2 regions of the Qiania dongpingensis genome follow, and region 1 is predicted to be linked to the other one. Evidence: predicted binding sites of a transcription regulator. Region 1 holds the regulator's gene; the other holds the start of a gene.

Region 1 (3,415 bases):
TCTTCTGTTCTGGCCAGGTCATTCAGACGTTTTCTCTCTCTGGCCTGAGCTTCCTTTTGCGCTTTCCAGTCTGCTTTGGTATCGGCTCCTTCCGCAGAGGCCGAGCCGGAAGGGGAACCGTCGGAAGAAGCCTCGGCGGAAGCGGTATAAGCGGCTGTCAGCTGATCCCGTTTTTCCAGATAGTAGTCGTAGTTTCCGATGTAGTTGACAAAGGTCTGGCTGGTCAAGTCAAGAATCCTGGTGGCGGTCTTATTGATGAAATACCGGTCGTGGGAAACATACAGCACAGTACCGGTATACCCGTTCAGCGCGTTTTCCAGGATCTCCTTGGAGACGATGTCCAGATGGTTCGTCGGTTCATCCAAAATCAGCAGATTGCTTTCCGAGAGCATGAGCTTAGCCAGGGAGACTCTCCCCCGCTCACCGCCGCTCAAATCCCCCACCAGCTTAAATACATCGTCTCCGGTAAACAGAAAAGCGGCCAAAACGCTGCGGACCTGGGTGTTGTCCATATCCGGATAAGCGTCCTGAAGTTCGTCGAACAGCGTTTTTTCCATGTGGAGCACCTGCTGCTCCTGGTCATAATAACCGATTCTGACTCGGGAGCCAAGGCGTATGTCTCCGGAATCAGCGGGAAGAAGGCCGTTTATGATCTTCAAAAGTGTGGTCTTCCCGGTGCCGTTGCTGCCGATCACGGCCACTCGTTCTCCCCGCTTGATTTCAAAGGAAACATTGGAAAACAGACAGTTGTCCCCAAAGGATTTTGACAGCTCCCGGACAGTCAGCACATCATTTCCGCTCATTATCCTGGGCTCCAGCCGGATGTGCATGGCAGAAGAAGCTTCCGTCGGTTTGTCCACCCGCTCGATCTTAGAAAGAAGCTTTTCTCTGCTTTCTGCCCGGCGGATGGATTTTTCCCGGTTGAAAGAACGGAGCTTCTGAATGACGGCTTCCTGGTGCTTGATCTCTGCCTGTTGGTTCAGATATTCTTTCATCTTTGCATCCCGGAGCATGGACCGCTTTTCTGCATAGGAAGAATAGTTCCCGGAAAACACCGATACCTGCCCCTGGTCGATCTCTATGATTTTTGTCACCACCCGGTCCAGAAAATAGCGGTCGTGGGCGACGATCAGGACACTTCCGGGATAATTGAGCAGATATGTTTCCAGCCATGCGATGGATTCCATATCCAGATGATTGGTCGGCTCATCCAAGAGGATGATATCAGGTTTTGAAAGGAGAAGACGGCCGAGAAACACACGGGTTTTCTGGCCTCCCGACAAGGCACGGACTTGTTTTGCGAAATCTTCCTCAGTAAAACCAAGGCCCTTCAGAACACCGGTGATCTCACTTTTGTAAGCATATCCATTCCGGAGCTCAAATTCGTGGCTGGTTCTGGCGTAACTGTCCATGAGCCGTGACAATTCTTCGCCCTCTGTCAGTTTCATGGAGATTTCCAATTCCCGCAGGCGTTCTTCCAGGGCGAGTACTTCTTTTTTTACTTCCAGAAGCGTATCATAGACCGTTTGATCCGAAGAACAGTCCTGATGCTGGGCCAGATATCCCAGAGTCTTGTCCTTGCCGAGAACGACGGTTCCGCTGTCGGGCGGAAGTTCTCCGGTGATGATTTTTAAAAGAGTGGATTTGCCGGCGCCGTTGATGCCGACGATGGCTGCTTTCTCTCTGTCTTCTATATGAAAGGAGCCGTTCTGGATGATAACGGCGTCCCCAAAGGACTTGCTTACCTGATGGCAGGAAAGTATCATGGCGGATTCCCCCTATTTTTTCTTCTGGGGTATATTGTAACTGTTTTTGAGGAGAGCGTCAACAAAGGGAGCGGAGAAAATAAGACGGGGGGAGGCATTTTCCAGTTTTGTAAAATAATTATCAAAGTTATTTGACAAGCAACTATAGGGATACTATAATAAAAAAGAAGTATAAGCATATAAAAAGGAAGCATAATCTTATAAGAAATTGGGTGGTAAGAGTGGAACGAAAGGAAATTTCCAATGCGGTCATTAAGCGGCTGCCCCGGTACCACAGATATTTGGGGGAACTGATGGAAAGTGGAGTTGAGCGCATCTCCTCCAATGACCTCAGCGAAAAAATGAATGTGACAGCATCCCAGATCCGGCAGGACCTGAACAATTTCGGCGGTTTTGGCCAGCAGGGATACGGTTACAATGTGGAATATCTCTACAATGAAATTGCGAAGATCCTGGGGATTGACAGACAGAATAACATGATCATCATAGGCGGCGGCAATTTTGGACAGGCGCTGACCAATTATTCAAACTTTGAACGGCGGGGATTCATGATCCAGGCCTTGTTTGATGTGAGCCCCGACCGGATCGGAAAGAGTGTTCGCGGGATCAAGACTTTGGATATGAAGAATCTGGAGGAGTTTTTATCCGGGCATCACATTGATATTGCGGTGCTCACAGTCCCCAAAAGCACAGCGCAGGAGGTGGCGGACAGGCTGATCGCATGCGGCATTAAGGCTATCTGGAATTTTGCCCACCTGGATCTTAAGGTTCCGGATGACGTGGTGGTGGAAAACGTACATTTGTCGGAGAGCCTGATGCAGCTGTCTTATCGGATCTCGGAGAAGAGAGATAAGGAAGGAAGCGGCCAGAATTCTTAAAAATGCGTCCATGTGGAAGAGAAAAAAGGAAGCGGATTCCCCTGTCATATTGACGGGGAATTTTGCTATTTCGCAGAAGCAATAAAGGAGTGGGATATGCGGTATTTGACGGACAGCAGTCAAATGAAAGCGATCGACAGCTATAATATTGAGGAATTGGGCATACCTTCTCTGGTCCTAATGGAAAGGGCGGCGTATGCAGTGTCCGCCGAGGCGGAGCAGATGAGCAGTCAGAATGGATCTGTTTTGGTGATCTGCGGCATGGGGAACAACGGGGCCGACGGTCTGGCTGCGGCCAGGATGCTCAAGCTGCATGGAAGGAAGGTGAAGGTGCTTCTGTGCGGAAAGGCATCTCATTCGACAAAAGAGCATTCCATCCAGCTTGCCATAACAGAGAAGCTGGGAATTCCGGCAGTAACAGCGGACAGCAGGCAAGAATACAGTATAGAAAATGGGTTTGAACTGATCATCGACGCTCTTTTCGGCGTAGGCTTAAGCCGTCCGCTCAATAAAACCTTTATAGAACTGACGGATGCCATAGAAAGAGCTAGGATATCCGGAGCCAAAGTGCTGGCAGTGGATATCCCCTCTGGAGTCAGCGCATCAGACGGCCAGATCCTCGGAGCAGCCGTGAAGGCGGACGCGACGGTGACATTTGGATTTGAGAAGCTTGGATTGGTGCTTTATCCGGGCGCTTTTTACTGTGGAAAAAAGAAGGTGGCGGACATTGGATTTTCCCTGCCGAACGGAATGGAAAGCCGAATGGCTTAT
Region 2 (3,415 bases), 150 kb from region 1:
CTTTTACCGCCTGTCCTACGCTGGCTTCCAGTTTGAAGACCTTTCCGGCCGCGCCCGCTTTTACCTGAATGCTGCCCGCGCCGCCTGCCGGTGCTGCTTTCGGAGCCGCTGCCGGAGCCGCCTTGGGAGCTGCTTTCGGAGCCGCCTTAGGAGCCGCTGCCGGTGCGCTTCCTGCGCCTGCTTCTTCCACTGTCACATCATATGCCACACCATTTACTGTAATTGTATAATTTTTCATTATGATTTCCTCCTGAATTCTTATTTTACCAATTTCTATGCTGTGCTCTCTTGATGGAGCGTACTACAAAACCATCGGTGGAAGTTCCCGCAGATGCCGCCACGGCTGCAGTGATAACCGCGACTAATTCCAGATCATCCGTAACTTCTTCCTCTTCCACAGGCGCAGCCGGCATAACCGGAGCCGCAGCCTTCGGTGCTTCCAAAGCCTCTTTTCCTCTGTTCTCGTAAGAACGGACACATTTGCTCATCAGCATGATCACCAGGATGATGATGATCAATACGACGAACACCGTCCCCATACCGAGAAGCGTATTGGAAAGGGCGTCTGCAAAAATATTACTTAAGCTCATATGCTCACCTCATTTTTAGACTGTTCCGTGTTTTTTGGCCGGGCGCTCTTCCCTTTTGGTGAAAAGCATCTCAAATGCGCCGATCACATATTTCCTTGTATCCTGAGCATCGATGATATTGTCCACATAGCCTCTCTTCGCCGCGGACAGCGCGCTGGACTGGAGCTCTGCATATGCCTTGGCTTTCTCCGCCAAAAGCGCAGCCCCGTTGTCTGCTTTTTCAATCTCATCCGCATAGATGATCCTTGCAGCGCTGGTGGCATCCATCATACCGACGGAAGCATCCGGCCATGCGAACACGACATCTGCGCCGATGGATTTGCTGTTCATCGCGACATAAGCGCTTCCATAGGCAGCCCCTACGATCACATTTACTTTTGCCACTGTGGCATTGGCAAACGCATAAGTCATATCCGCCACCGCTTTCGCAATCTTTCTCTCCTGATGCATATCGGCTTTATAGCCTTTTACATTGGTAAGTGTCAGAACCGGAATGCTGAATGCGTCACAGAACTCCACAAACTCCGCAGCTTTTCTGCAGCCGGCGCTTGTCAGCACATTATCAAAGGTCGAAACGGCTTTTCCCTCTTCATCACAGATTTCGGAACGGTTTGCTACCGCCCCTACCGTGGTGCCGTTCAGGCGGATAAAACCGGTGACCATTTCCTTTGCGTATTCCCTCTTGGTCTCGAAGAAGAAATTGTCGTCTGAAATCATGGACAGGGCAATGGAGGTATCTCCCGCACAGTTTTCAAGTCCGTCACATACGCGGTTTAAGTCATCTGTACATTCATCGTAGGACATATCGTCCTCATTGTTTGCAGGTAAAACGGAAATAAGGGTCCGAATCTCTTCAAAAATCTCAGACTCCGCCGCCGCAACGTCCACAGAGCCGATTGCTTCGCTCTGGTAAGCCGCGGAAGCCGTATCGCACTTTGACACGATATTGCCGTCCAGCGCATTGGGAGCGTTTACAAACAGCCTGGCCTTTTCCTTCTCCATGAAAGTAAAATCCGTAAGGGCCGGCACTACGCCCATACCGCCGCCGCAGGTTCCGAAAACAGCCGTGATCTGAGGAATCACACCGGAAGCATCCGTCTGGTTTTTATAAAGCTCTCCAAACGCCTGCAAAGCGTCCGTTCCTTCCTGAAGCCTGAGTCCGGCACAGTCAACGAGACCGATGACCGGTGCTCCCATCTTCATAGCCAGAGCGTATACATTAGAAATCTTTTTCGCATGCATCTCGCCCATGGAACCGCCAAGCACGGAAGCGTCCTGACTGTACACATACACCAGATTACCGTCGATCGTACCGTAACCGGTAATAACGCCATCTGCCGGCGTCTCTTTTTCCGGCAAATTAAAATCAGTGCTTCGGGCTGTTACATAACTGCCGATTTCCACGAAGCTCTGAGCGTCAAGTAAGCCAGCGATTCTCTCGCTTGCTTTTCCTGTTGATAAATTACTCATTTTGCAGTCCTCCATTTTCATTTATTTAAAAGTAAAACAATTTTCTGCCGATTTTAATTATATCTTAAAGGCAATAAATTATCAAGAATTATTTAAGAGTTTTGTCACAATTTAGGAGCTTATCACAAAGAAATAACACTTTCTATGTTTCAAAATACAAACTTGAGTATTGAGAAGTCCTTGGGTATGATACAAAACACTTTTTGGAATCATTCTTAATAAGCTCCGGCCAAGCCCCAGTTAGACACCGGCAGAAGTTCCGGACCGTCACGATTTCGGTTCGCTGGCGATGCAGGAGCCGCCTTATCCCCGCTCCAGGAGTACCGCTCACATGTCGACGGGAAATCTTTATGAGTTCCCATCTCCTGTTCACTCAGAAACGGAATCGGTATTTCCGTTTCTGTCTCCTTCCGCCTGGGGAACACCGGCCGCTGCCCTGCGGCGCTCACCTTTAGGCCGCCCCGGAATCCTTCTGCCGGTGCCCTGCCTGCCGCACCAATCTGGATGATTTTCGTTTCATTGATTCCAGAAAAGAATCGGATATCCACACGGCCCGCGCGCCTTACGGCAGCGGGCTGCGGTGGACTGCCTCAATGGCTTTCGAGGCAAATGAGCGCTTATTTCGGTGCGGAAGAAAGAGCAAGAGGAATGATTCGATTCCATCGTAAGGGGAGCGCCGCAAAGGCGTTAGCAGAATTTTCCCGGCCGCAGGGAGGCAAAAATCGCATATCATGCGGATTTTTGTTGGAATCTGACATGGAAAAATATCGATTTATCCATGTCAGTTGGAAAGAACCGACTGGAGGCCGTAAAGATTCTGGTTACGGCTGCCAGCGAGCCGCCTGGATGGAATCGGATTTCCTCTTGCCTTGTAAGCCAGATTAAGAAAACTTGTTTGAAAGGTATTCAAAGGTATACCCAAGGGCATCCCTTAATTCATGCCCTCCGGGCGGGCGCACTTTGTGCGGCAAGGTATGAAATGAAAAACGGCAGCAGCCAAAGCTGTGCCGTTCTCGCAGCGCAAAAACCGCGCAGCAGTCCTATATCGCATACCCAAGGGCATCCCTTAATTCATGCCCTCCGGGCGGGCGCACTTCGTGCGGCAAGGTATGAACTCATAAAAAGCCCGGACCATCCGGACGCCGTCACCGCTCACAGAAAAACTCAATTTCTTCACCCGCCGGTCCTCTGCAGAATCCTACCCGTATGGAATAAGGAGGCTCCGACGGAAGACAGACATCCTTCGGCTCCACAAGAATCTCATATCCCGCATTCCGCACCCGGGATATCATTTCATCCGTATCAGATACATGAAAAGCCAGATGGACAGATCGGTTCGGTGATAAAGCTGCACC

The links. The regulator Rex, encoded in region 1, represses fermentation and respiration genes when NADH is low (regulators of the CRP and FNR family bind a similar motif). The targets are predictions, from matches to a motif close to ATTGTTAANTANTTAACAAT.
Region 2: a site for Rex is predicted at 2,127-2,146, ahead of H9Q78_RS00435 (acyl-CoA carboxylase subunit beta). Genes of this name have one in related genera too.

Annotation. Positions count from the first base shown of each region.
Region 1 is NZ_CP060634.1:3,031,843-3,035,257, forward strand. It holds gene abc-f (ribosomal protection-like ABC-F family protein) at 1-1,766, opposite strand, end outside; gene H9Q78_RS14220 (redox-sensing transcriptional repressor Rex) at 1,988-2,644, shown strand; gene H9Q78_RS14225 (NAD(P)H-hydrate dehydratase) at 2,741-3,415, shown strand, end outside.
Region 2 is NZ_CP060634.1:92,223-95,637, reverse strand. It holds gene H9Q78_RS00445 (biotin/lipoyl-containing protein) at 1-238, opposite strand, end outside; gene H9Q78_RS00440 (OadG family transporter subunit) at 264-590, opposite strand; gene H9Q78_RS00435 (acyl-CoA carboxylase subunit beta) at 606-2,060, opposite strand; gene H9Q78_RS00430 (hypothetical protein) at 2,276-2,608, opposite strand; gene H9Q78_RS00425 (VOC family protein) at 3,206-3,415, opposite strand, start outside.